3 regions of the Metabacillus mesotrionivorans genome follow, and region 1 is predicted to be linked to each of the others. Evidence: riboswitches for the same ligand, from Rfam matches in the RefSeq annotation. Region 1 holds a riboswitch; each other region holds the start of a gene.
The links. A riboswitch is a leader RNA that binds a small molecule or an ion and turns the genes downstream of it on or off. The one in region 1 is predicted to bind S-adenosylmethionine.
Positions count from the first base shown of each region.

Region 2: another riboswitch for S-adenosylmethionine. It lies ahead of ACTSEZ_RS00925 (methionine biosynthesis PLP-dependent protein); the one in region 1 lies ahead of ACTSEZ_RS11015 (O-acetylhomoserine aminocarboxypropyltransferase/cysteine synthase family protein).
Region 3: another riboswitch for S-adenosylmethionine. It lies ahead of ACTSEZ_RS19330 (LLM class flavin-dependent oxidoreductase); the one in region 1 lies ahead of ACTSEZ_RS11015 (O-acetylhomoserine aminocarboxypropyltransferase/cysteine synthase family protein).

Region 1 is NZ_JBQMFF010000003.1:216,481-226,157, reverse strand. It holds gene ACTSEZ_RS11070 (proline dehydrogenase family protein) at 1-67, shown strand, start outside; gene ACTSEZ_RS11065 (YuzL family protein) at 133-282, opposite strand; gene ACTSEZ_RS11060 (3-hydroxyacyl-CoA dehydrogenase/enoyl-CoA hydratase family protein) at 531-2,915, shown strand; gene ACTSEZ_RS11055 (acetyl-CoA C-acetyltransferase) at 2,930-4,105, shown strand; gene ACTSEZ_RS11050 (acyl-CoA dehydrogenase FadE) at 4,140-5,924, shown strand; gene ACTSEZ_RS11045 (arsenate reductase family protein) at 6,095-6,451, shown strand; gene gcvH (glycine cleavage system protein GcvH) at 6,519-6,902, shown strand; gene ACTSEZ_RS11035 (YusG family protein) at 6,956-7,198, shown strand; gene ACTSEZ_RS11030 (toprim domain-containing protein) at 7,330-7,677, shown strand; gene ACTSEZ_RS11025 (thioredoxin family protein) at 7,698-8,006, shown strand; gene ACTSEZ_RS11020 (hypothetical protein) at 8,159-8,479, shown strand; SAM riboswitch class I at 8,554-8,665, shown strand; gene ACTSEZ_RS11015 (O-acetylhomoserine aminocarboxypropyltransferase/cysteine synthase family protein) at 8,733-9,677, shown strand, end outside.
Region 2 is NZ_JBQMFF010000001.1:191,901-201,577, reverse strand. It holds gene ACTSEZ_RS00925 (methionine biosynthesis PLP-dependent protein) at 1-886, opposite strand, end outside; SAM riboswitch class I at 1,018-1,141, opposite strand; gene ACTSEZ_RS00920 (carbohydrate ABC transporter permease) at 1,221-2,030, opposite strand; gene ACTSEZ_RS00915 (carbohydrate ABC transporter permease) at 2,048-2,923, opposite strand; gene ACTSEZ_RS00910 (ABC transporter substrate-binding protein) at 2,983-4,236, opposite strand; gene ssuD (FMNH2-dependent alkanesulfonate monooxygenase) at 4,238-5,314, opposite strand; gene ACTSEZ_RS00900 (DMT family transporter) at 5,610-6,500, opposite strand; gene ACTSEZ_RS00895 (hypothetical protein) at 6,657-7,712, shown strand; gene ACTSEZ_RS00890 (alpha/beta hydrolase) at 7,812-8,534, shown strand; gene ACTSEZ_RS00885 (YjcG family protein) at 8,607-9,128, shown strand; gene ACTSEZ_RS00880 (GNAT family N-acetyltransferase) at 9,129-9,557, shown strand.
Region 3 is NZ_JBQMFF010000011.1:20,371-30,047, reverse strand. It holds gene ACTSEZ_RS19375 (TetR/AcrR family transcriptional regulator) at 1-375, shown strand, start outside; gene ACTSEZ_RS19370 (GNAT family N-acetyltransferase) at 372-1,244, shown strand; gene ACTSEZ_RS19365 (DUF3889 domain-containing protein) at 1,294-1,611, shown strand; gene ACTSEZ_RS19360 (GntR family transcriptional regulator) at 1,759-2,136, shown strand; gene ACTSEZ_RS19355 (ABC transporter ATP-binding protein) at 2,126-2,995, shown strand; gene ACTSEZ_RS19350 (hypothetical protein) at 2,992-3,690, shown strand; gene uptA (undecaprenyl phosphate transporter UptA) at 3,821-4,420, shown strand; gene ACTSEZ_RS19340 (class I SAM-dependent methyltransferase) at 4,508-5,266, shown strand; gene ACTSEZ_RS19335 (hypothetical protein) at 5,395-5,775, shown strand; gene ACTSEZ_RS19330 (LLM class flavin-dependent oxidoreductase) at 6,052-7,107, opposite strand; SAM riboswitch class I at 7,185-7,291, opposite strand; gene ACTSEZ_RS19325 (thioredoxin family protein) at 7,349-7,669, opposite strand; gene ACTSEZ_RS19320 (D-alanine--D-alanine ligase) at 7,947-9,032, shown strand; gene ACTSEZ_RS19315 (UDP-N-acetylmuramoyl-tripeptide--D-alanyl-D-alanine ligase) at 9,124-9,677, shown strand, end outside.

The sequences.
Region 1 (9,677 bases):
CATGAGAAGGCTGGCAGAAAGGCCTTCAAACGCATTATTTGTGCTGAAGGGCATCTTTAAAAAATAGGGGTCAGTCCCGCCGTGTTTTAAAGGACGGCGGGACTGACCCTCATTTGGCTAAAGATAGAAAACCTATTCCTGTCCCATATTCTTTTTCTTATATTGCTGGTTTGTGCTTGAGCGTTTCCCTCCGCCGGCCATTTCGTTTGTTGGCCCGGAGCTTCCCTTTACACTTGCAGCGCTGATCCCTGCATTTGATGGATCTTTCTTCAGTCTTGCCATGATTGATCACCTCCCCGGTTATATTTTTCCCAGGGGTTCATTTTTTCATGTAATTAGAGCTGCCGTTATTTGTGTCAAATCAATGGGACAAATCGTTTTTTAAAAATTAATATGTGAATTTTTCGTAAATGTGTTGAACAAATTTTCTAAATCTTTTATATTAATAGATAGAGGGAAGATTTCCCGGATATTTTTTTCATCAAAAAATGAATGAGCATTCATTCAAAGCGACTAAAGGGGGAGCATTCATGAACCAGCGTATTAGAAAAGCGGCAGTTCTCGGATCCGGAGTCATGGGTTCAGGCATTGCTGCACACTTGGCAAATATCGGAATCCCTGTTCTATTGCTTGATATTGTACCGCGCACGCTGACTGACAGCGAAGAGAAGAAAGGTCTGACTCTGCAGGATGCAGCTGTAAGAAACCGCATCTCATCAGAAGCTGTACAAAAGCTTCTCAAGCAAAAGCCGGCACCGCTTACTGCAAAAGGAAATCTGGCTTTAATCGAAGCGGGTAACTTCGATGATGACATGCACAGACTCGCTGAAGTGGATTGGATTATTGAAGTAGTCGTTGAAAATCTTGAAGTGAAGAAAAAAGTCTTTACGCAAGTAGATCAATATAGAAAACAAGGCAGCATTGTCAGCTCAAATACATCAGGTATTTCAGTAGAAGCGATGTCAGAAGGGCGTTCTGATGATTTCCGGAAGCATTTCCTCGGAACTCACTTTTTCAACCCGCCGCGCTACCTGAAACTGCTCGAAATCATCCCGACAAAAGCAACATCGCCCGAGATTCTATCCTTTATGAAAACGTTCGGGGAAGATGTTCTTGGAAAAGGAGTAGTTGAAGCAAAGGACACTCCAAATTTCATTGCCAACAGAATTGGAACATACGGCCTCCTTGTTACCGTTAAGGAACTGCAAAAGGGCGGATACAGTGTAGGTGAAGTGGATTCCGTAACAGGTCCTCTTATCGGCCGGCCAAAAAGCGCAACTTTCAGAACGCTTGATGTTGTAGGACTTGATACTTTTGCACATGTTGCAAAGAACGTTTACGACCAAGTGGACGGCGAAGAGAAAGACGTATTCGACATTCCTGAATTTATGAAAAAGATGCTTGAGAACGGCTGGCTCGGAAGCAAATCAGGCCAGGGATTCTTCAAAAAAGAAGGAAAAGAGATTCTCGAGCTGAATCCAGAGACCCTGGAGTATCAAGAACGGAAGAAGCTGAAGGCTCAGAGCATCGAGGCTGCAAAACAGATCAAGGGTTCAGCGGCAAAAATGAAAGCGCTTATCTATTCAGGCGACAGAGCAGGAACGCTTCTATGGAATATTACAAGCCCTACTCTTCTCTATTCTGCTGAACTTCTCGGCAATATTGCAGATGACATCCTTGCCATCGATGAAGCAATGAAATGGGGATTCGGCTGGCAGTACGGCCCTTTTGAAACATGGGACAGTATCGGTCTTTCAAAATCAGTTGAAAAAATGGAGGCTGAAGGAAAAACGGTTCCGGCCTGGATCAAAGACATGCTTGAGAGAGGCTTCACTTCTTTCTATAAAAAAGAAGACGGTGTTTCTTACTATTACCATGATGGCGATTACAGACGCATTGAGACGAACGAAAAAGTCATCAATCTCAAGGACTTAAAAGAGAAAAAAGGCGTCATTAAGAAAAACAGCGGAGCAAGTTTGGTGGATCTTGGCGACGGAGTAGCGCTGCTTGAGTTCCATTCACCGAATAACGCGATCGGTCTAGATATTATCCAGATGATTAATTTTGCCGTGGATGAAGTTGAAAAGAACTTTAAAGGGCTTGTCATCGGCAATCAGGGCAAAAATTTCTGCGTCGGTGCGAACCTTGCCATGATCCTGATGGAAGCTCAGGATGACAACTACTTTGAAGTTGACATGGTTGTCCGCCACTTCCAGCAGGCTATGATGAAAATCAAATACAGTCCAAAGCCGGTCGTTGCTGCTCCATTTGGCATGTCACTTGGCGGAGGAGCCGAAATCTGTCTTCCGTCTGCAAGCATTCAGGCATCAAGCGAAACGTACATGGGACTTGTTGAAGCCGGCGTAGGCCTGATCCCGGGCGGCGGAGGCAATAAAGAGCTTTACATTAAACTTCTCAACAGCGTTCCAAAAGGCGTCGATTTCGATCTGCAGAACGTAGCCAATAAAGTATTTGAAACGATTGCAACAGCTAAAGTTTCTTCTTCTGCAGCTGAAGCAAAAGAAAACTTCTTTATGAATGAAAAAGATTCTGTAAGCTTCAATGGGGATCACCTCATTTATGATGCAAAGCAGAAAGTTCTGCAGCTGTCTGATAACGGCTATAAGGCACCTGTACGCAAAAAGGTACCTGTCGTAGGCGAGACAGGTTATGCTGCCCTTCTTCTTGGAGCACAATCCATGCTTCAGTCAGGATATATTTCAGAGCACGATTTGAAAATTGCCCAAAAGCTCGCCTATGTCATTGCGGGAGGCAAAGTGCCATTTGGCACGGAAGTAGATGAACAGTACTTACTTGATCTTGAAAGAGAGGCGTTCCTGAGTCTCGTGAAGGAAGGCAAATCTCAGCAAAGAATGCAGCACATGCTTGTAAAAGGAAAACCATTACGTAACTAGGAGGGTGCACTGTCATGAGAGAAGCGGTCATTGTAGCAGGTGCCAGAACACCTGTCGGAAGAGCAAAAAAAGGGTCACTAGCAGCCGTAAGACCAGATGATCTTGGAGCGCTAGTCGTAAAAGAGACACTTAAGCGTGCTGGCGGATACGAAGGAAATATTGATGATCTGATCATTGGATGTGCGATGCCTGAAGCAGAGCAGGGGCTGAACCTTGCACGAAACATCGGCGCGCTTGCGGGATTGCCGTATACAGTACCGGCAATTACAGTCAACCGCTACTGTTCGTCCGGTCTTCAAAGTATTGCTTACGCAGCGGAAAAAATCATGCTTGGCCACTCGGATACAGCCATTGCAGGCGGAGCCGAATCAATGAGCATGGTGCCGATGATGGGCCACGTTGTCCGTCCGAATGCAGTGCTTGCTGAAAGTGCGCCTGAGTATTACATGGGAATGGGCCATACGGCAGAGCAGGTAGCTGTAAAATACGGAGTCAGCCGCGAAGAGCAGGATGCCTTTGCAGTAAGAAGCCATGAAAAAGCGGCAAGAGCTATTGCAGAGGGCAAGTTTGACGATGAAATCGTACCTGTAGAGGTTACACAGAGAAGTGTTGGAGCAGATCATAAGCTCCGCGAAAAGACGTTCCAGTTCTCAAAAGACGAGGGTGTCCGTCCTGGAACGACTATGCAGATTCTCTCAACATTAAGACCTGCATTCAATGTGAAAGGATCCGTTACAGCAGGAAATTCCTCGCAGACGAGCGACGGTGCTGCTGCTGTAATGGTCATGGACCGTGAAAAAGCGGATGCGCTTGGACTGGAGTCACTCGTGAAATTCCGCTCCTTTGCAGTAGGCGGAGTTCCTCCTGAAGTAATGGGAATCGGCCCGATCGAAGCCATTCCTCGTGCACTGAAAGCTGCAGGTTTAAGCCTGTCTGATATTGGACTTTTTGAATTAAATGAAGCATTTGCTTCACAGTCTATTCAAGTCATAAGAGCTCTTGGGATCGATGAAGAGAAAGTGAATGTCAATGGAGGAGCAATTGCGCTCGGTCATCCGCTTGGGTGTACGGGAGCTAAATTAACCCTTTCCCTTATTCACGAAATGAAGCGCCGCGGCGAGCAATTCGGAGTTGTCACAATGTGCATCGGCGGCGGAATGGGTGCAGCTGGAGTATTTGAATTAGTGTAAGGCTTAAAAAATCAGGAAAATGGGGGAACAAGCAATGTCAAAAACAACTGAAAATCTAATCAAGGGCGGAAGCTTTTTACTTGATGATGTGACATTTGAAAGTGTTTTTACGCCAGAGGATTTCACAGATGAGCATAAAATGATTGCCAAAACGACGGAGGATTTCGTCGTAAATGATGTACTTCCTCAACTTGAAGATATTGAGAATCACCAGTTTGATAAGTCTGTCAAACTATTGAAGCAGGCAGGCGACCTTGGCCTTCTAGGTGCTGACGTACCTGAAGAATACGGCGGCCTAGGCCTTGATAAAATCAGCTCTGCGCTGATTACTGAAAAATTTGCCCGTGCAGGAAGCTTCTCTCTTTCATACGGTGCGCATGTCGGTATCGGATCTCTGCCAATCGTTCTTTTCGGAAGCGAAGAGCAAAAGCAGCAGTACCTTCCAGATCTAGCATCAGGTCAGCGCATTGCAGCCTATGCACTGACTGAACCGGGATCAGGCTCAGATGCCCTTGGTGCCAGAACGACGGCAAAGCTTAACGCAGAAGGCACGCATTATGTATTGAACGGTGAAAAACAGTGGATCACAAACTCCGGCTTTGCAGATGTGTTTGTTGTGTATGCAAAGGTTGACGGCGAGCATTTCTCGGCATTTATCGTAGAAAAAGAATACCCTGGAGTATCAACCGGTCCGGAAGAAAAGAAAATGGGAATCAAAGGTTCATCTACAAGAACGCTTATTTTAGAAGATGCGCTTGTTCCTAAAGAAAATCTTCTTGGAGACCTTGGAAAAGGCCACGTTATTGCCTTTAACATTCTAAACATCGGACGCTATAAGCTTGCTGTCGGAACAATCGGCGGATCTAAACGCATTATTGACGTATCTGTTGAATATGCCAACCAGCGCCAGCAGTTCAAAACGCCAATCAGCAGCTTTTCGCTCATCCAGGAAAAACTGGCAAACATGGCTTCAAAAACATATGCAATGGAAAGCTCAGTGTACCGTACAGTTGGATTATTTGAAGACCGCATGAGCCGCCTGACTCCTGAGGAAGTCAAGGACGGAAAAGAAGTTGCTGCATCTATTGCAGAGTATGCGATTGAGTGTTCACTGAATAAAGTCCTCGGTTCTGAAACGCTTGACTATGTCGTTGATGAAGGCGTTCAGATTCACGGCGGCTACGGCTTCATGGCTGAGTACGAAGTAGAAAGAGCATACCGCGACTCACGTATTAACCGTATTTTTGAAGGGACGAATGAAATCAACCGTCTTCTCGTTCCCGGCACATATTTAAGAAAAGCAATGAAGGGTGAACTGCCGCTTCTTCAAAAAGCACAGGCTCTTCAGGAAGAGTTAATGATGCTTATGCCAGAAGAACCGGGAGACGGCGTTCTGGAGCAAGAAAAGCATCTTCTGAAAAATGCAAAGAAAATCGGTTTAATGATTGCTGGACTTGCTGCTCAGAAATACGGCCAGTCCCTGCAGAAGGAACAGGAAGTTTTAGTGAACATTGCTGATATCGTGAGCAGTGTATACGCTATGGAATCTGCCATCCTCCGCACGGAAAAGGCAATCAACAAGTATGGCGAAGCAAAGAGTGCTCAAAAACTTCTTTACACGCAAGTGTATTGCCAGGAAGCATTCAACGAAATTGAAGCGCATGCTAAAGAATCGCTTGTTGCGATTGAACAGGGAGACACTCTCCGCATGATGATCTCTGCATTAAGAAAATTCACGCGCCACACGCCGATCAATGTTATTGCCAAAAAGCGCGAAATCGCTGCTGCACTGATCGAAGAGAACGGATACCGCGCGTAATAAATACCTTTCAAAAAGGCCTTTTTCAAAAGAAAAGGTCTTTTTGATGATTTTTGCGGAAAAAAAGGCCAAGATAATAGATGGCAGAATGACGATGCTTGTCATTATGCTTGTCAAAAAGAATGTGGTAAAATAATGTTGTTCAATTACGGTTGCAGGTGGTGAAAAGAGTGGCGCTTAAATATTACTGGTATCCGAAATGCGGGACATGCCGGAAAGCAAAAAAGTGGTTAGAAGATCACCATTTGCAGGCACAAGAAATACATATTGTCGAAAATCCGCCGTCAAAAGAAGAGCTGAAATCAATGCTTGATTCAAGCGGCTTGGAGATCAAAAAATTCTTTAACACAAGCGGTCAGAAATACCGTGAGCTTGGCCTGAAGGATAAATTATCCTCCATGTCCGAAGATGAACTTCTTGGACTTCTGGCATCTGACGGCATGCTGATTAAACGCCCGCTGACAACGGACGGAAGCAAGACAACTGTCGGATTTAAAGAAGATCAGTTTAAAGAAACCTGGCTATAGAAGTAGAAGACTTACCCTTTTAGTCTTTTTACAAATAAAACACGATAATCAGTTGGAGGTAGAAAACATGAACACACCAAAAGAACTTCGCTACTCTGAAGAACACGAGTGGGTTAAAGTTGAAGGCGATAAAGTACGCATCGGGATTACGGACTTTGCACAATCAGAGCTTGGAGATATTGTGTTTGTTGAACTTCCTGAAGTAGGCGACGAAATTAAAGCAGACGAGCCATTCGGCAGCGTTGAGTCTGTAAAAACAGTATCTGAGCTGTATGCGCCAATCAGCGGAACAGTTGTTGAAATTAATGAAGACCTTGATGACAGCCCTGAATTTGTCAATGATTCTCCATATGAAAAAGCCTGGATGATTGTCATTGAGCCAAGCAATGCAGGTGATGTAGACAACTTGATGACAGCTGAGCAATACGAAGAAATGACAAACGAAGACTGATAATCCATTCACCTTCTGGACACCCTAAACAGTAAAAAGGAGGGTGTTTCAGCATGTCATTTGAAAAGAAACGGCTGGATATTACAGACCGCGTCACCGGCAGATTTGAAGGCGGGCAAATGAATCTGTTTTTTGAAAAAGAGCAAATCGGCTCGATGTCACTTGGCCCGGACGGTCAGGTGTCGTTGAAAAATGGATATGAAGAAGAAAATCATTCCTTTTTTCAGTATGCAGACGTTCTATCTAAACAAGATGAGAAGTATGTCGATTGTGACGAAGAAAACGGCTGGTGCTGATGACTTGGCAGTGGAATGTTCCACTGCCTTTTCCTGTTGTTCCGGCCTGTTTTTAAGGTCAGAAGGAAACAACCTCATGCGTTTCGAATAGGTTATAGATAACATATACTCTAACTGAATAGGTGATGGCGATGTCTGCAATTGAGGTTGAAAAAGTCATAATTGTTGAAGGAACATCTGATAAGCGAAAAGTATTAAATGTTGTCAACGAACCGGTTGAAATTATTTGTACAAATGGCACAATCAGTCTGACACGGCTTGATGAAATGGTGGATGAACTGTTCAGCCGTGATGTTTATGTGCTTGTGGATTCTGATGATTCCGGGGATCGCCTGAGAAAACAGTTCAAACGTGAATTTCCCGAGGCTGCGCATTTGTTTATCGACAAAATGTACAGGGAAGTTGCCACTGCACCTGATCAGCATGTCGCAGCTGTGCTGCTGAGTGCAAACATTGATGTGCATGCGAAATACTTATAAAGGGAGTTTGTGAAAAGGCAATGATTGAATGCAATGAAGAGCAGGTAAGCAGACTCGCAGAGAGGGATACTGCCATTCTTTATTTATATACACCCTTTTGCGGAACATGTCAGCTCGCTAAAAAGATGCTGACAGTAGTTGAGGCGATGCTGCCTGCCCTTGAAATAAAGATGGCCAACCTGAATTATCTTCCGAAGCAGGCGTCTGCCTGGGAAATCGAAAGTGTTCCCTGCCTGCTTATTTTTGAAAAAGGAAGATTGATCAGCAAAACGTATGCCTTTCATTCTGTCGAACATCTCTATCAAATATTGAAAGAATATGCCGCCTGATGAGGGCGGCATTTGACATATTTCTTGGGAAATAGAAAAAGAAAAGATTTTGTCTTACTGAGGCAAGGAATATGTCGAAGCTTTCTAAAAGGGAAAAGTGTGGAAAAATAGAATTTCTCCTATAACCACTTGAACGGAAATGGGGAGAAACAATGGATCTGACCTTTTTTGCCGAAAAAATGAATAATGCCCGTTTTATACAGCCGCTGCTTCCAAACGAAAACGTAAGAATTGAGTTCTGGGTTAAAAACCTCAATCAAAAATCCACTCTCGTTCTGCAAAAAGGCAACTGTCATGTAAGCAGTGATGATGAACTCTTTCATGTGCAGATTGTTGGGGAAGAAAGGCATTTTCAAGATTGCTTTCATTCGCCAATCAGGCTTTTGCAGCTTGTAAAACTTGGAGCTATGGAGGCTAAAGGCTCATTCAGAAATATACTTCGAGTAGAGTCACTCATTCAGCTCTGCAAATAATTTTCTAAAAATTCAAACGAATAATTGACTTAAGAAGAAATAAAATGATACAATCCCAATAGGAATAATAAGAAATCTTATCAAGAGCGGTGGAGGGGCCTGGCCCTGTGAAGCCCGGCAACCGGATACAGCGAGTAAATCACGGTGCCAATTCCAGCAGAGTGGATATGCTCTGAAAGATAAGAAGACCGGGATGCGCGCCTCTTCTTTGAAGGGGTTTTTTATTTTTTTAATTTAGGAGGAGAAATGAATCATGACTCGAAAAAAGTACCGTTTGGAGACCGTCAACATTCATGGAGGGCTAAAGCCTGATCCTGGAACAGGCGCCAGATCTGTTCCGATTTATCAGTCTAATGCATACGTTTTTAATGACACTGAGCACGCTTCAAACTTATTTGCATTAAAAGAACAGGGGTACATTTATACGCGTATACATAATCCGACTTCCTCCGTCCTTGAGGAGCGCATCGCTGAACTTGAAGGCGGTGTCGGAAGTCTTGCGGTAGCAAGCGGTATGGCAGCCATCACCCTCTCGATTCTGAATATTGCCGGTGCCGGGGATGAAATCGTGTCCGCATCGAGTCTCTACGGGGGAACCTATAATCTTTTCCAGACGACCTTGCCTAAATACGGCATTGAAACTACATTTGTTAATCCGGAGAACCCGGAAAATTTCAGAAGCGCGATTACAGAAAAAACGAAGGCGATTTTTGCCGAGACAATCGGCAACCCGAGTCTTCAAGTGCTGGATATAGAAGCCGTTGCAAAAATTGCACATGAGGCCGGCATTCCGCTGATTGTAGATAATACATTCGCCACGCCGTATTTGTGCCGCCCGCTCGAACACGGGGCTGATATTGTTGTTCATTCTGCGACGAAGTGGCTGCTTGGAAATGGCACAACGCTTGGCGGCGTCATTGTAGATGGAGGGAAATTTGACTGGAACAGCAGAAAGTTCCCGGGTTTCACCACACCTGACCCAAGCTATCATAACCTGGTTTACGCAGAAGCCCTTCCGGAAGCGGCTTATATTGTAAAAGCCAGAGTGCAGCTGCTGAGAGATCTTGGTCCTGCACTCAGCCCGTTTAATGCTTTTCAATTTAACCTCGGTCTTGAAACGCTGCATGTCAGAATGAAAGAGCATATCTCGAATACGAGGAAGGTTGTATACTATCTGAATGGACATCCTGCAGTTAAA
Region 2 (9,677 bases), on a different contig from region 1:
ACGGGTTGACCCACTCTTCCTTTTGAAGCCTGAACGAAAGCATTCCGCCTTTACCCGGATACAAAACATCTGTTACTTCGGATTGGCTCTCCAAAAATGCCGCAAGCTGTCCTGCATTTTTTTCATGCTGATTCATCCTTAAAGCAAGTGTCTTCATCCCGCGGATCAAAAGCCATGAATCAAACGGGGAGAGCACTCCGCCTATTGCATTATGATGCTGTGCGAGCTCTTCGCACAGCTCTTTGCCTTTTGCGACGACAAGGCCTGCAAGTACATCGTTATGTCCGCCCAAATATTTGGTTGCACTGTGAATGACAATATCGGCTCCGTCTAAAATCGGCTTCTGCAGAATCGGCGTGTAGAACGTATTATCAACTATCAGCAGCAAATTGTGTTCCCGTGCAATTTCGGCTATGTCGCTGACCTCTGTTTCCTGCATCAAAGGATTTGTCGGAGTCTCCAGAAAAATCGCCTTTGTGCGTTCATTGATCAGCTGCTGCGTACAGTCCCCGTCTTTAAAATCTGCGTAATGGAAAACGAGGCCGTATTTGCGCCATTCCCGTTCAAACAAGCGGTATGTTCCGCCGTACAAATCGGAGGAGACAATCAGTTCATCCCCGCTTTTAAACAGGGCCATCAGCGTCTGAATGGCCGCCATTCCCGAACTGAACGCATATCCCTGATCGCCGTGCTCAAGATCTGCGATTGCTTGTTCTAAAATCGTTCTCGTCGGATTCCCCGTCCTGATGTAATCAAACCCTGTTGATTCACCGATTCCGTTATGTCTGTATGCTGTTGAAAAGTAGACGGGGGGATTTACCGTTCCCGTTATGTTTTCACTGCGATTCCCGATTTGCGCCAAAGTTGTTTCAATGCGTTCCGACATGTTTAAACACCATCCTGTTTGTCATTTCTTCTTTTTACACGCCCTGAACCGGGCTGTCTCGTATACATTGGAAAAATAAAAAGCGCCTTCCTCATATAAGAAGAAGACGCTGGTTCGGCAAAACTGGCTTCCTCTTATCTCCCAAGCATTCAAGCTTGCTGGAATTAGCACCTTGGTTCGATCAGGCATCCGCCTGATCTTTTCCGGTTGCTGAGGTTTCACAGGGCCAGAACCCTCCACCTCTCTGGATAAGAATAAATAGTATGAATTTTTTAAATGTTTTTATTACCTTACCTCACTTTTTTCATAAATGCAAGGGTTTGGGGCAAAAAACTCAGCCCTTCACTGAGCCTGCTGTCATTCCCGCAATAAAATATTTCTGAAGGAAGATGTAGGCGATAATCAGCGGCGCAGAGGCAATCATCACGCCGGTGAACAGCATCGGATAGTTTGTCATGTACTCCCCCTGGAATTCAAGCAGAGCAAGCGGCAAGGTTTTGTATTCATCTTTCGTGATAAAGAGGAGCGGATAAAGCAGGTCGTTCCAGTGCATCACGAACAGAAAAATGGCTGTTGCAGACAGCGATGGAAGCGAGAGCGGCAAGGCAATTTTGCGGTACATCAGCCAGTTCCCGGCGCCGTCAATGGATCCGGCTTCAAATAACGATTTCGGCAGAGTTTTCATGAATCCTGTGAGGATAAAAACAGCAACGGGCAAGGTAGCCGCAATGTTGACGATCATAAGCCCCACAAGACTGTTCGTCAGCTTCAGCTGAAAAATCAGCTGATAAAGCGGAATCATGTTCACCTGCGCAGGAATCATCATGCCAAGTGTAAAGAAACCGAACACAGCAGCGCTGAACACACCGCCGATTCGCGTGATGGCATAGGCGATCAGGCTTGCAAAAAACAGCGTCAGAAAGACGGATACAAGCGTGACAATCGAGCTGTTCTGAAAATAAAGGCCCATCGACTGCTCTTGAAAAATAGATATGTAATTTGACACCGAAAATCGTTCAGGCAGTCCGAGCACATTTTCATACATTTCAGCAATCGTTTTAAACGTTGTTAAAAAGATGGCGAAAATCGGAATGATGATAATGGCTGCGTATATTAATATGAGTCCGTACTTTGTTCCTTTCAACGTTCGTCACCCTTTCCTCAGTAGTCGACCCTGTTTGCGCGCAGTGCTTTAAACTGCACAAACGTAATCAGGGCAATGACGGCCATAAAAATAACGGATTCTGCCGATGCATAGCCGAATTTAAAGCTCCTGAATGCCGTTGTGTAAATCAGGGTTGCGATAATCTCCGTTGAATAGTTCGGACCTCCGCGCGTCATGGCAAAGATCAGATCGAACGCTTTAAAAGATTGGATTGTAGTGTAGGCCACAACGATGGTTGCTGCGGGAGCAACAAGCGGCCATGTTACTTTTTTGAACGTCTGCCATCTGCTTGCCCCTTCTATTTTAGCCACTTCGTAAAGATCGGCAGGAATACTTTGAAGACCGGCAACAAAAATGATAATCATCTGTCCAGTATGAAACCATACTTGCACGACAGCTATTGAAAAAATGGCGATTTTCTCATCACCCAGCCAGTTCTGTGCAAGGAAATCAAGCTGCAGCCCTGTAAGAATGGTTTTAAGGAGCCCAAGGTTTGGATCGTAAATAAACGACCAGATAAAGGCGACTGAAACAGAGGATAGAATCGTAGGAAAAAAGAACAGCGCCCTGAAAAAAACATTGGTCCTTGTGTTTTTAATCAGGAACAGGGCAAAGACAAGGGAAAACAGCGTTTGAAAGACAACGACAAACAGCATGAATTTTACGTTGTTTCCAAGTGCTTTTGCAAAAATAGAATCATTTGTCGCCAAATTAATGTAATTGGTCACTCCGACGAAATCAAAATCAGGGGATATGCCGTCCCAGTTGGTAAACGAGTAAAAGAAGGCGCTCAGTGTCGGGTAGATAAAAAAGATGCTGTACACAAGAATGCCGGGAGCCAGAAAGAACAGCAGTGATTTGTTATGTTTCAGCAATGAAAAGGCCTCCTTTCATGATGAGAAGAAGAGGGGCTTTCCCCCTCTTCTCCGGTTTACTTGCTTAAGTTCTGCTCAACGATTTTTTGTGCTTCTGCAGCTGCTTTTTCAGGATCTGTTCCTCCGATGACAGACTGTATGGACGCGATCACCGCTTTTTCAACATCTGCATTCGGAATCAGAAAGCGCGGTTGGAATCGGGTGTTCTTTTCCATCCAGACAGCTGTATCTTTCAGTTCTTCAGACTCATACGTGACATCTTTAAGTGTTACGTGCTGGCCGGTTTTATTCGCATATTCGCCTGCGTTTTCGGTTTCAGAAAGGAAGCTCACGAATTTTTTTGCAGCATCCTGCTTTTCTGACTTGCTGTTGACTGCAAGCATGAACGTGGTTGTGTGAACACCCTCGTATTTTGCTTCATTTTCAGCAACTGTGATTGGCGCAAGAAGCTGGAGCTTGATGTCCGGATTTTGCTGCTTGATGCCGGCCATAGCGTAAGATCCGCTTGCAAGCATTCCTGCTTTTTCCTGGGCCATCAGCGCAATGGCGCCGTCATGCTTTGTGCCGAGGGCTTCTTTAGCAATGTAGCCATTGTCAGTAAGCTCTTTAAATTGAGAAAGCGTCTTGACCCACCACTCATCTGTCAATTTTGCATCGCCGGCCATAAGCTTTGCAAAAATCTCTTCGTCCGGGGCATTGTTCATCATCATGCTGTTCATCAGCTGTCCGGGACCAATGTCAGCTCCAGGGAAGGCGATAGGGGTATAGCCGTTTTCTTTAAGAGTTTCGCAAAGAGCCAAAAACCCTTCCCAGTCTTTAGGAGGCTCAAGACCCAGCTCTTCGAAAATACCTGCATTATAGACAGGCTGGTTGTAGACAAGCTGCAGCGGAACGGCAAGCTGTTTGCCGTCTGCCTTTCCTGATTCTATAAGGTTTTCATTGTAATTTTGAACAAATTCCTCATTGGAAAGGTCAGCGAAAAAGCCTGCTTTTTTAATAATTTCAAATTGAGATCCCGGGAATGAAGTAAACACATCTCCCGTTGAACCGTCTCTGAGCAGCGTCTGTGCAGTAGACTGATATTCCTCAGATGGATAGACTGTCATGTTCACTTTGATTTTCGGATTCTCTTTTTCGAATTTGCTGATCAGTTCTTTGAAAACTTCAGCATCCTCCCCGCGCCAGTGAATAAAGCTGATTTCTGTCACTCCGTCTTTCCCGCTCCCTCCTGTTTCATTTGAGGAGCATCCGGCTAAAGCAAGGACCATTACGAAAATTGCCGCTAAGAAGCTGCTGAGCTTTTTGTTCATCTTATACCTCCTGTTTGATGGTTTTATGTTTCAGGGGCAGCTTTGGAAACAGCAGTTCCGCTGTGCGGTATGCTTCTTCCAGATGCGGATACCCCGACATAATGAATGTGTCTACGCCTGCTTCAGCGTATTTTTTCATATTTTCCGCCACGCTGTCCGGATCCCCGACAAGCGCAGTTCCCGCACCTTCCCTCGCAAGGCCGATTCCTGCCCAGAGTCCCGGTGCGATTTCAAGCGCATTTTTGTTGTCCAGCGACAAATCCGTCATCCGGCGCTGGGCGACAGAGTCAAAGCGGGCAAATTTTTGTCTTTGCGCTTCCACTACGCTTTCATCAACATACTGAATGAGTTCGTCTGCCGCTTTCCATGCTTCTTCAGCTGTTTCTCTGACGATGACATGAAGTCTGATGCCGAATTTCACTTCGCGTCCTTTTTTGGCGGCAAGCTCCCTGACTTTGTCAATTCGCTCTTTTACAATCTCAACCGGCTCTCCCCACGTTAAATAATAATCAACGTGTTCAGCTGCAACTTCATGAGCTGCAGGAGAGGTTCCCCCTAGATAAAGGGGAGGATAAGGCTTTTGCACCGGAGGATGGTGGATGCCGCCGCCGGCGATGTCAAAGTACTCTCCCTTAAAATCAACCGATTCTTCTTCAAAAAGCCTTCTCCACACCGTTAAAAATTCATTTGTCTGCTCATAACGCTTGTCATGGCTCAAATGAAGACCATCTCCTGCCAGTTCAACAGGGTCCCCTCCCTGTACGATATTCAAAAGAAGTCTTCCCCCTGAAATCCGGTCAAGAGTAGAAGCCATCCGGGCTGCAATTGTTGGAGGCGTAAAGCCCGGTCTCAGAGCAATGAGAAATTTCATCCGTTCTGTTACAGGAATAAGACTCGATGCGACGACCCAGGAATCCTCGCATGCTTTTCCAGTCGGCAGGAGGGCTCCGCTGAACCCAAGCGTATCAACCGCTTTTGCCACCTGCTGCAAGTATTCAATGGTGACCTCCCTCTTGCCTTTATCTGTACCTAAATATCTGCTGTCGCCTGCTGTCGGTAAAAACCAGAATATCTCCATTTATATCCTCCTAAGTAAATTGCCTGTGCTCCAATGCACTGCTGTATTTTAAGCTGCCTGAATAAAAAGAAAACGATCTATCAGATGGATCCGCTACCTTTTTTAAAAGGCTCCCAGCCCAAATAGACATGGGGCGGGAGCCTTTGGTTTTCCAATCAGCTCAATCCATATAAGATTAGTCAGAATTAGTTTTTATAATAGTAAGAGTTTACAAGATTGTCAAATTATTTTGCATAAATTGGCGAAAAAAGTCTTTCCCTGTTACCATACATTCTTCAAAAAATGACAAACTCCTTTAACCTTTTTTCTTAAAATTCACAAGCATCACACCTGCAATGATCAGCATGCCCCCGGCGCCGCTTGCAATCAGGACAGGTTCATTCAGCAGAAGGACTGCGGCAATGACGGTTGCAAGCGGCTCAAAGTAAAGAAAGGATGATACTTTTGTTGCTTCCATGACTTCCAGCGCTTTCCCCCAGAACCAGTAGGCCACGGCTGATACAAAAATCCCGAGAAACAATAGATGTGTCCAGTTTTCACCTGTCAGAGCGGACATCTGCGTCCAGCCTTCTCCCCTGATGAAAAATGGGAGCGTCATCAAAAAGCCGAAAAAGCTTGTGTAAAAGGTGACCGTCAAAGCCGAATACGGTATCGCCAGTTTTTTGATCAAAATCGAATAAACCGCCCAGTTTAACGTGCTTAAAATCATCAGGATATAACCGAAGTTTACGTGAAACACGATGGATCCGCCCTGCCTGTAAGACGTAATCAGCAGCACCCCGAGAATGGCAATCGTCATGCCGGCCGCTTTAAACAGCGTAAACCGTTCTTTTAAAAAGAAGGCAGCAAGGATAGCTGTAAAAATCGGCGAAAAAGAAATGATCCAGCCTGCTTCAGAAGCCCCGATCGACTGAAGGGCAGATGCCTGAATAACCTGATGCACAAAAATCCCAAGCACGGCAAGAATGAAAACGGCGGGCATTTGGGACAGGCTCATCTTAAGCGGATGTCTTAGAAGAACCAGCAGAAAAAACAAAAAGACCGCAGCAATTCCAAAGCGGACAACAAGGAGCGTGAACGGCTCAAGCTGGCTGAGAACAGCTTTTGTAGACACAAAGGAGATGCCCCAAAAAGAAATCGAAACGGCTGCATAGATACTTGCAATAAACTGGAACGGTTTTTTCACCTTCAGCACTCCCGGAGCTTGTCTTCTTTTAAGAAGTATGAGCTGCTCCCCGGAAATATGACACGTTGAAATCTGTCATATTTCATCCACATACACTTCCAATTTATTACACTATTATATGGTATATTTATCCTATACAGAAAGGCGGCGATGGATATGAACCAAACACTGACTAAGCCTAAATGGGGATTGTATCTGTTTCTTGTGGTCCTGATTCTTGCTTCAAATGCGGCTCTATACCGGCTTCCAATAGTGCATCCTGTTCCTGATGGTGCGCTGATCGGATCCCTTCTTGATCTGCTTGTTGTCATTCCCCTTTTAACTTACTTTTTCATTTTAAGAAAACGCTATTCCCTGACTTATATCGGACCTGTTGTTTTAGCCGGCTATTTATTTGCCCATTTTGTGCTGCCTGAAGAACAGCTTGCAGCGCAGCCCCTTCTCCCTGCAGCCGTTCTGGCTTTTGAATCGATTTTTATCGCAGCAGAGCTGTTCCTTCTTGTGCTTGTGTTAAGAAAAATCCCTCTTATTAGAAGAGATTTTCAGTTAGCATCCGGCCTTCCCTATTTTCACCTGAAAGCAGAATCTGCTGCCTACAATCATATTTCCCGGAACAAATTGACTGACGTCCTTTTAACAGAAGCTTCCCTGTTCTATTACGCGCTTCTTTCATGGAAGAAAAAAGCGCCCGTTCAGAGCGGAACGTTCTTTTCTGCCCACCATAAAACGAGCACGGTTGCTTTGTCGATCATGCTGATTCATGCAATTGTGCTGGAAACGGCTGCGATACATTTTTTTCTCCACTCGTTTAGCCCTGTCCTATCGTGGGTATTGCTTATTCTAAATCTATATGGAGTGCTTTTTCTTCTCGCAGACATGCAGGCCGTACGATTGTGTCCTTATTACCTATCAGACGACACACTGTATCTGCAGGCAGGCATCTCAAGAAAAATCAGCATTCCGCTTGCGCTCATAAGTGATGCAGGACTGAATGATCTTCTTGAAAAACGGCCGAAGGAACAAGAGCAGCAGATTCTTGATTTAAGCCTCCAGGATCTCGTGAAAGAGAAACCCGCTGTTAAAATCAGTTTAAAAGAACCTGTTCCAGCGGATTTGCTGTATGGTTTTAAGAAAGAAGTCACGATTGTTTTGCTTAATGCTGATGAGGCGGAGTCATTTATCCGTGAAATCAGGAGACGAACCGTATGCTAATGACTCAAGATGCAGGTATTTTCCCGCTGTTCATGTTAAAATGATGGAAGCGTTTTAATCATTCGGATGTTAGTCCGTCATCTTTTGGGGGTATCACACATGACAGTCAAATCAGGTATTGTACAGGAGACGCTGCTGTATTCGCAGGAATTAAAAGAAGAAATGACCTTGCTCATTTACTTGCCCAAAAATTATTCACCTCTATATAAATACAGCCTCCTGATCGCTCAGGACGGTCAGGATTATTTTAGACTGGGGCGCATTTCGAGACAGGCTGAGGAATTGCTGGCAGACAGCAAAATGGAAAATGTCATTATAGTCGGCATTCCCTATCGTGATGTACATGACCGCAGGGAAAAATATCATCCTGACGGCAGATGGCAGGCGGCCTACATCCGCTTTCTGGCACATGAGCTCGTCCCATTTTTAGACCGGGAATTTCCAACTTATCAAATGGGTGCGGGACGTGCGCTCATTGGTGATTCTCTTGCAGGCACAGTATCTTTTATGACGGCTTTGACCTATCCGCACACATTCGGAAAAGTCATCATGCAGTCACCATACTCGGATGATTCGGTACTCAAAATGGTGAAGGAATGCTCCTCGCCTGAATTGCTGTCAGTGTATCACCAGATTGGTGTGAACGAGACAGAGGTGAAGACCACAGACGGCGCTGTACAGAATTTCCTTGAGCCGAACAGAGCTCTGCATCAGGCCATGACAGACAGAGGCATTCCGGTTCAGTATGAAGAATTCGAAGGCGATCACAAATGGACTTACTGGCAGCCGGCCATAAAAAAAATACTGCAGTCCATGTTTTAGCTGCTTTAATAGGCTTTGGCCGCTGATTTTGATATACTTTACTTACATATTCATACATGGGAGGGAACTAAAATGAAATACGGCATAGCCATTTTTCCATCAAAAAAACTGCAGGATGCAGCCAATTCGTACAGAAAGCGCTACGATCCGAATTACGCACTGATTCCGCCGCATTTGACGCTGAAGCAGCCATTTGAAGCAACAGACGAGCGAATCCGCGATATTTCTAGAGAACTGCGCCAGATTGCGCAGAACCATCAGCCCGTAACTCTGTCAATCCGAAAGTTCAGTTCCTTTTCTCCAGTAAACAACGTTATTTATTTAAAAGTAGAACCGACAGAGCAGATTTTAAGCCTGTATGACGCGCTTCATGATGAGTATTTTTCTGATGTTGAGCCGGAATATGCATTTGTTCCTCACATCACAATCGGGCAGAAGCTCTCGGATGATGAACATTCGGACGTGCTTGGCAGCCTGAAGATGACTGATTTTCAGCACGAAGAAACAGTTGACCGTTTCCACCTTCTCTATCAGCTGGAAAATGGATCATGGACGGTTTTTGAAACATTTCTCCTTGGAAAGGAAGGCCTCTAAGTGAACGTACGCATTGTAAAATCGGATGAAGAGCTTCAGGATGCATATGACGTCCGGACAAAAGTATTTGTAGAAGAGCAGCAAGTCCCTGAAGAAGAAGAAATTGACCAGTTTGAACGGGAAGCTTCCCACGTTGTCCTATACGACGGTGATCAGCCCGTCGGAGCAGGCCGTTTCAGAATATTAAACGGCGTCGGCAAAATGGAGCGGATCTGCGTGCTCCCTGAATACCGTTCAAAAGGCGCCGGCAAAATGATTATGGAAAAGCTTGAGGAAATTGCCGCTGCAAAGGACATGCAGACATTAAAACTAAACGCCCAGACACATGCAGAGGCGTTTTACGAAAGACTCGGGTACCGTACAATTTCCAAGGAAACCTTCCTGGATGCGGGAATTCCTCACGTGACGATGATGAAGGAAATAAAATGATCAGATAAAAAAGCAGCTATCCGCTGCTTTTTTATTTTTGTGCGGTTTTTTTCGATTGCAGGCTGTACGTTGAGCTGCTAACTCCGTTTTGGCGCACTTTCCTTTCTTCCCGAACTGGAC
Region 3 (9,677 bases), on a different contig from region 1:
GCCGAAGAAAAGCTCAGACAGTTCTTCGAAAACTATCTGGAGATCAAGCTTTCACCGGACTGGCAGCGGATGATTGGCGTTCACCTTGAATTTTGGATTCATTCAGGACGGGATGAAGAGCTGAAACGGGTGATGACCGCACGGTATGAAGAGGTTTACCGGACGCTGCTGATAGAGATTTTGCAGGAAGGAATTGATCAGTTGGAATTCCGGCCGAATGCGGACCCCGCTATTATCTCGTCATTGGTATGGGGAACAATTGACGGCACCTGCCTTCATTATTCTGTCATCGGAAACGATTATCCGTTCCGGGAACAGATGAAGACACTTGAAGAAATGGTGTTTATGTACGTAAGAAAAGGGGAGAGAGAATGATCACATGTAAGCGGCTGTCCGAATGTACACTCCATGATGCACTGATTGCGTGGAACAAGGGGTTTGAAGGCTATGATTTTGATATGACTCTCACACTTGAAGCATTTCTGAACAGACTTGTATTTGAGAATCTTTCTCCTGCGCTGTCAATTGTGGCTTTTGACGGCACAGAACCCGTGGGGCTGATCTTAAACGGCATCAGGTCCATTGACGGGAAAACCGTCTCCTGGAACGGCGGCACCGGAGTTGCCCCTGCATACCGAAGCAAAGGCGTCGGGAAAAGGATGATGGAAGAAGTCCTGTCCATCTATGAAAAAGAAGGAGTCCACACAGCCACACTTGAAGCACTTTCGCATAATGAACGGGCGATCAGTCTGTATGAGAAAATGGGATATCAGACAGCAGATCAGCTTATTCACCTTGGTTATTCGGCTCCACTGACACTCGATTTGCCCCATGGACCGCATGATATTCACTGGAAAAAGCCGCATGATTTAGCGGAGCACTCTTTTTGCAGCAAACTGATTCCATGGCAGGTGCAGTGGCAGAACATTCGTGACGGTGAAGCGCTGCTTGCGGTTGAAAACGGAAAAACGATTGGCTATGCCCTTTCAAAACGCAAATACGACGAAGAAGGAAAGCTTTCCGGGATTCTCCTGTTTCAGTGCGAAGCTCATCCTGAGCATGAAAACAAAGAAGGCGTCCTTAAATCCTTGCTGCACGAAGCGTTTGCGTTTTCAAATAAAGCTGACGTCAGCAGGACAGCTGTGAATTTCAGGAGATCTCATTCTGTCTGCGGCATTCTTGAAGACGAGGGATTCATCGTAAAAGCAGAGCAGGTCTTTATGGTAAAAGAGATGACTGCATAAAGTTCAGTCCTCTGCAGACCCTATGAGAAAAAGAAAGCGGGTGCTGCACATGAACCGGATCCTGATTCTTCTGCTTATGTGTTTTTCGGCTGTTCTTGTTCAGGGACAGACTCAAGCCGCGGCTGAAGATCGCGTTCAGTCTTACGAAGAGTACGGAAGAGTAGCTATGAAGAAAACGATGGAAAAATACCCTGGTGCACAGATCACCGATTATCTTCATGTCGGAAAAAAGACAAAAGGCGCCATCTCAACAGAAACGTTCAAGCTTGTGTTAAAGGAGCGGGGCAAAACGTTTGAGATCTTTGTGTTTGTGGAATACAGTGAAAAGACGAAAAAGGTAACGAAGGTTACATTCAAAGATGCATAAAAGAAACGGATGGCAAATGCCTCCGTTTCTTTTTTTGCCTTTTTTTAAAAAAGTTTACAAATAGAATTGACATTGATTGCCATAAGGATATATAGTTAATTACATAAGTAACTAACCAATGAACATACAGGAAAAGGGGTCAGTCATATGAATCCATTTTTAGACACTGACAGGCCGATATTTCAGCAGATTGCAGAACAGGTTGAAGACGATATCATCAATGGCTTAGTGCAGGAAGGAGAAAGGGTACCGTCAACGAATGAATTTGCAGCGCACTATCAGATTAATCCTGCGACAGCGGCCAAGGGAATTAACCAGCTTGTTGAAAAAGGCATTCTATTTAAGAAAAGGGGAATTGGGATGTTTGTAGCAGACGGGGCAAAGAGCAAGCTGATTCATCAGCGCAAGGAGCAGTTTTTTGAAGCCTATATTCTGCCGCTGAAATCCGAGGCGCAAAAGCTGAACATCAGCGTGAGCGATTTGAAAGAGATGCTTGAAAAAGGGGGCGGGGCAAATGAACGTTAGCATCACGGGATTAACAAAAGAATATGGGAAAAAGAAAGCATTGGACGCTATTACAATGCAACTTGAAGGGAATAAAATCTACGGCCTTCTCGGCAGAAATGGAGCAGGCAAAACCACGCTGATGCAGATCCTTGCGGGGCAGGTCATGCCTGATGGCGGCGAGGTCCTGATAGGCGGACAGAAGCCATTTGAAAATCAGACGATTACAGAATCGATCTGCCTCATCAATGAAAGCGAAAATTTTAAAAAAGGAATGAAAATCGGTGACATTTTCAAGTTTGCAGGTTTTTTCTACCCGAACTGGAGCCCTGAAACAGCTGAAAAACTCCTTGAGGAATTTTCACTGGATAAGAAAATGAAAGTTAAATCACTGTCAAAAGGAATGGAATCTGCGCTCGGAATCACAGTAGGACTCGCAAGCCGCTCGCCTATCACCATCTTTGATGAACCGTATATTGGCCTTGATGCTGCAGCCAGAAGCAGATTTTACGATCTTCTTCTGGAAGAATATGAGGTCCAGGAAAGAACGTTCATCCTTTCCACACACCTGATCGATGAAGTCAGCAGGCTGCTTGAAGAAGTGCTGATTGTTTCGGACGGAAAGCTTTTGATGCAGAAAAATGCCGATGAGCTGCGTGAGGAATCGTTTATCGTAAACGGCCCAAGATCAGATGTATCCGCATTTACAGCAGGAAAGAATGTCATTCACCGGAAAGCATTCGGCAGCATGGAACAGGCGGTGCTGTATGGGGAAAGCAAATCTGAGGCCCAAAAAGCAGGACTCAAAGTAGAGCATGTGCCTGTGCAGGAATTGATGATTTACTTGACAGAAAAAACGAAAGGCGGGGTTTCAGCATGATCAGACAGTGCCGCGGCATACTGCTGTTTGAAGTATTGGATATTCGGAATTCCCTGGTTATTTTCTGGAGTATCCTCGTTGCGAGTATGGCTTTATCCTTCGGAATTCAGTTCTCAACCGGAGGGAATTTAACGGTCTCAAGCGGAATGGCCGTTTACATTTTCAGCTCGATTGCAGGTTTCCTGACAGTAAAAGAAACGTACCCGACCAGCATAAAAATGGGTGCAACAAGACGGAATTATTATGTGACGACAAGTCTGTTTCTGCTGATGCTCGCATTGTTTATGGCTGCTTCCCATACAGTAATGATTATCGTTCTTGAAGCTCTGGAAGGCTTTGGGCCAGGTGAGTTTAAATTGTATTATCTTTCAATGGTTCTTGAAAGCGATCTTCCGTACTTGACGAATTTTTATGTGGATACAGCCGTTTGTTTTTTCCTGCAGGCTATGTTTTTCATACTCGGCAGTATTTTTTACCGCTTTGGTCTCCTTGGAGGATATGCTGCCATCGGTCTTGCTGCCGTCCTGCTGTTCATTCCATCGGTTCGTGATGAATTCATAGCAGCGGTGTTCAAGTTATTGGGAGAACAGGCACTTGCGTATTACGGCGGTCTAATGGGAATTGGCGCTCTTCTTTTAGTCTTAGGGTGGTTCGTTCTCATAAAAGCAGGCGCCAAGTCGGTGATGACAAGATAAACAGAAAGCAGACCGTTGCCGGTTTGCTTTTTTCTGTTTTTAAGAGATTAGAGGAAGAGGAACAAGCATATATATGTGTGAAAGGCTTGGCCGCACAGGCTGCTGAAATATGAAAAGAAAAGGAGCCATTATGAAGGAGCTACTTTACACATTGCTTGAGATGCTTGCAGATCTTGGATATTACGGGATTGCGCTCGGTTTGATGATTGAAATCATTCCGAGTGAAATTGTGCTTGGCTACGGAGGATATTTGATCTCGCTCGGGCGGGTGGACTTTACAGGTGCTGTCGTCGCCGGCGTTGTTGGCGGAACACTAGCCCAGCTGTTTCTTTATTGGATGGGGTATTACGGAGGAAGGCCTTTTCTTGAGAGGTTTGGAAAATATCTTTTCATCAGCAGCCATCATCTGGATCTTTCGGAAAAATGGTTTGAAAAATACGGAGCGGGTGTTATTTTCACAGCAAGATTTATCCCTGTTGTCAGGCACGCCATCTCCATCCCTGCGGGGATTGGGAGAATGCCGCTCTGGAGATTCACCGTGTACACGGCTGCAGCCATGGTTCCCTGGACCATTTTCTTTTTATATATGGGCATTCAGCTTGGCACGAACTGGACGCAAATTAAAGAAGCCGCAGAGCCGTTTGTGCTGCCGATGATTCTCATTATGACACTTGTTGGTATTGGCTATTATTTAATGAAAAAAAATGAAGCAGGAGAAAAAAGAATTTAAGCGAATTAAACAAACGTTTGATTAAATGTATGTTCAATGCGTTTAGGGCTATTAATAATAGTAGAATGCGCGGCAAGGGGGATGTGAATGTTCAGCCAGTACAGCAAGCTAGCAACGGAAGTATACGATTTAGACAAGCCGGTGGGCCATTCCTTTGGAGATCTGGAGTTTTACAGAGAACGTCTGCGTGAAGTGAAGGGAAGAATCCTTGAGCCGGGTGCGGGTTCTGGAAGGGTGTATATTCCTTTGCTTGAGGACGGATTCGCAATTGAGGGCTTGGATACCTCGGCACATATGCTGGACTCATGCAGAAAACGCTGTGAGGAAAGAGGACTTCGTCCAGTGCTCACAGAAGCAAGCATGAGTGAATTTAAGCTTCCCGGCAAATTCGAGGCCATTATTTTGCCTGCGGGCACTTTTCTTTTAATTGAGGACAGAAGAGAATCTATCCATGCGCTGAAGAATTTTTATGACCATTTAACAGAGGGCGGCCGACTTATTCTGGATCTTGACCTGCAGCCGGAAAAACAGCTGAATCAAGTGTTTACAAGTACGTGGGAAACGCCCGATCAGCACATCATCACAATGGAGGCAAAGCAGGTTGAGTACAGCGTGCTTGAGCAGTATTCCGTCACCTATCTGAAGTATGAAAAGTGGAAAGACGGAAAGCTTTCAGAAACCGAGCTGCAGAGGTTTGCCATGAGATGGTACGGAGTGAAGGAATTTAAGCTGATTCTCGAACGCCTCGGCTTTACGGACATTGTCATTTCGGCGGATTATACATATGGAAAAGCACCGGAGCATGACCGGCAGACGATAACTTTTGAAGCTGTAAAACCGGAATAATGAAAAAGGAAGAGGGCTGAACAGAGATGGTTTGGCCCTTTCTTTGTGTGTGCTGAAAAAGAATTGACCATTTATCTTGTTGAAGAAGAAATGCAGGCGTTAAACGATCTGTTAAAGGATGTGGTCTATTGAAAAAAGCCGTTCTCATTGCTGGTGTCTTTTTAGCTTTGCTTGCGCTTGCTGCGTATGTGAATAAATGGTATTACCCTCCTGTTCCGATAAGCGGAATAACGGCAAAAGAAGCTATTGAAAGACTGAAAAACACGGATCGTAAAATAGTTGATATTGCTCCGGAAAACGGTCATGTCTGGTACATCACACGCACTGAAAATAAAGGTGTTTCCATTGCAGATAAATATGTTAAACAAATGCTTGCGGCCAATGGATGGAAATTCAAACGAAAAGACGGCAGCGGTTTGTTCTTCGAAAAAGATGGTGAAAGATTAATCGCTTCCACTCAAATGTGGACGAAAAAGTATGTACTTGTTAAAGTTCCGGATAATTGGTGATTTGGTGGTTTTTGCTGACAGGTGATTGATTAAAGTTTTTAGCCAATACCTCCAGAAAATTAAGTGGACTGAAGCGGAAGGCACTTGACTCCTGCGTGATGAAGAGGGCACTGGAGACCCCGCAAGCGCAGCGAGGAGGCTCCGCACTCCCCGCGGAAAGCAAGTGACTGGAGCGAAAGGGAACAGGTACTTTAAGTGCTAAATTAGAAATAACGCAAAAAACGCTTGGCAAATAAGATCCAAGCGTTTTTGTGCGCCTATTTATCTACTGACTTTTCAAAGCGAGAACGTACCTTGTTTCCGTTTCTTTTCTACAAGCGGCATGACCTGTGCTGAAAAACGCTCCATTTCTTCGAGCTGAGGGGAGAACTGAAGAAGCAGGAGATCAAGCCCAGCTTCTTCATACTCAAGGATCTTGTCAGCGATCTGCTCAGGAGTGCCAATCAGATTTGGACGCAGCCCGCGGTTTGAAACCGAGTAGTCATAGAGCTCAAGCTTTTGTTCAAGCTGGGATTTTGTTGTGAAGTCTTTGTATCCTGCATAGGCGGATGATTCTTTTACATTGGTTATCCGCTTCAGCTCCTGCTGCACTTCTTCTTCGGTATCCCGGCAGATGATATAGGCAGCCATTCCGAACGATTGGAATGGCTCTTTTTCGCGTGCTGCCCGCAGCTGTTTCATGCCGTCAATCTTCGTTTTGATTTCACCAGCCGTTCCCCCGTGCATCACATAGGCATCGCAATGCTCGGCAATCGTTTCTTTTCCGCGCGGGCTTTCTCCTCCTGCATAGAGAATCGGATTAGGCGTTTGCACCGGCTTAGGTGAAAGGCGGGCATTCATCAGGTCATAAAATTTTCCCTGATACGTAAACGTTTCTTTTTCCCAAAGCCCCTTCAGGACTTCAATAAATTCTTCCGTCCGGTCGTAGCGTGCGTCGTGCTCAGTAAAAATGCCGCCGTACTGCCGTGCCTCTTCCTCCCACCAGGCGGAAACAACGTTAAGCGTAAACCGTCCATTGCTGATGTGGTCAATGTTTGCTGCCATCTTTGCCGTGACGGCAGGATTGTGGAAGCCGGGTCTGACAGCTGTCATAATTTCAATTTTCTCCGTGACGGCGGCAAGAGCGGCAGCCGTTGTCCATGCTTCAAGCGAATCGTGCTCAGGTCCCTTTATGTCATTTAAGTAAAGCTCGGCGATAAGGGTGGTGTCATAGCCCCACTCCTCTGCTTTTTGGATTACCTCCTGTGCGTAGGCGTAAGTAGGAGGCATGTTTTCATCTTCAACATTTCTGAGCCATCCTCCGAAGATCGGCAGCCAAAAACCGTATTTCATTGCGGAATCCCCTCTCTCTGCATAAAAAAGCCCCTCTTGTTAGACAAGAGAGGCTGGTTCTGCTGTGCAAGTTCTAGCTCTCATCTCTCAAACAAACTGTTTGCTGGAATTGGCACGGTTTCTGCTGTCAGATCCGTTGCCGAGGCTTCAAAGGGCCATATCCCTCCACCTCTCTTGATAAGAAACGTATGAAATTAGTTGTATCATAAAATAATTTGATTAGTATGTCAATTCTAAAAAATCAGCCCAGCTTCTCCTGAAGGAACTCCGTCACCTGGTCAGGAGTCTTTGCATTCGCGCTGTGAAGATGCCCGAGCTTCTCCCCGTTTTTAAAAATCAGGATACTCGGAATCCCCATAACCTGATATTTTTCTGCGATTTCAGGGAATTCATCTTTATTGATTTCATACCACTCATATGAGGAATAAGATTCCATAATTTCGCCGATAAACATGTTCATTCTTGTACAGTCAGGGCACCAGTCTGCGAAAAATTTGATTAGCACCTCTTGATCTTGGGTAATTAATGTTTGGAACTGCTCTTCTGATGTAATTGGTTTCATGAATCAGACCTCCTTGCCCTTATTTTAATACAAAACGGGTGGTTTGCATGCAGGAAATGCCTGATGCCTGAAAAAAGGGCGGAGTAATTGCCGGTGAAAAACAGGATAAAGGCAAACATTCTTACATCCGCCTGCCTTACTGAAATTGGAAACGCCTTTAAAGGACGCAAATCGTGCCTTTGCCCGAATGTTATAAAGAAATCCATGATGGGCTATAACAATTTGGGCCGAAAGTGATAATATAGTAGAGATGAACTTTTCTTAGGGGGATATCCGCATGAAAATTAAAGTTGGATTATTATATGGAGGCAAGTCCGCAGAGCATCAGGTTTCCCTGCAGACGGCACTTGCTGTTATAAAAGCACTTGATACGAATAAATTTGATATACATCCAATCTACATTTCCGAAAAGGGCGAATGGTTCCGCGGCCCGCAGCTTACAGAGCCGGCTGCTTCACCTGCTGCCCTTCAGTTCAGCCAAAACGGCACAGCGGTTTCTCCGGTTGCGCTGAATGGGGATCTTTTCCCTGCAAAAGCGGATGAAACGAACGAACAAATTGATGTGGTGTTCCCGCTTCTTCACGGACCGAACGGCGAAGACGGCACTGTTCAGGGCATGCTTGAGCTTCTGAACCTTCCGTATGTCGGAAACGGTGTGCTTGCGTCTGCAGCAGGCATGGATAAAGTCATTATGAAAAATTTGTTTGCCCAGGCAGGACTTGAGCAGGCAAACTATGTTTCCTACATTAAGAGCGAGTGGAAAAAGGCGCCTGAAGAAGCTTATGATAAAGTGGAGCAGGAGCTTGGGTATCCATGTTTCGTCAAGCCTGCCAACCTTGGCTCAAGTGTCGGCATCAGCAAGTGCAAAGACCGCGCGTCACTTGAAAAAGCATTCGCGGAAGCATTTGATTATGACCGCAAAATCATTATTGAAGAAGGCATTATCGGACGCGAGATTGAAATCGGCGTCATCGGAAATGATGAGCCGATCTGTTCGGTTGTCGGTGAAGTTGCTCCTAAAAAAGAATTCTATGATTATAAAGCGAAATACGAAGACGGCGACACGGACATGATGATTCCTGCACAGGTTACGGAAGAGGAATATGACCTGATTAAAGAGCTTGCTATTAAGTCCTTTAAGGCAATCGACGGATCAGGACTTGTACGCGCAGACTTTTTCCTGACAGAAGACGGAAGAGCGCTGATCAACGAAGTAAACACAATGCCGGGCTTCACGCCATACAGCATGTTCCCGCTTCTTTGGAAGCATACAGGCGTTGAGTACCCTGAGCTTATCGGACGTCTTGTCGAGCTTGCTCTTGAGCGTCACGAAGGCAAGCAGCAAATTAAGCACACGTTTTAAGGAAAGCCTGGAAACACTATTCGTTAAAGAATAGTGTTTCTTATTCATTATGCAGAAGGCAGCTTACATACAAGAAGGGAGATTATAGATCATGATTAAACGTTCATTGCGCGACATTCAGACAATGGCGGGCGGATCAGGCCTTGCGCCACAGCATGAAAACACCATGATTCATGGCATTACAACGGATTCCAGAAAGATTGAGGCAGGTACACTGTTTGTACCGATAGCAGGCGAAAACTTCGACGGCCATCATTTCGCCGAAAAGGCTCTTGCTGACGGAGCGGCGGCCACTCTTTGGAACCGTTCAAAACCGAACCCTCCTTCAGGTGCTGTCATTCTGGTTGAAGACACATTGGAAGCTCTTCAAACCCTCGCAGGCAGCTACCTTGACCAGCTGAACCTGAAAGTTGTAGGCGTGACAGGAAGCAATGGAAAGACAACCACGAAAGATATGGTGGCAGCTTTACTTTCAACAACGTTCCGTGTCCACAAAACGCAGGGGAATTTCAACAATCATATCGGCATGCCGCTTACAATTCTCAGCATGACGGAAGATACAGAGGTAGCCGTGCTTGAAATGGGCATGAGCAATTTCGGGGAAATTGAACTTCTTTCGAATCTTGCCAAGCCGGATGCTGCGAT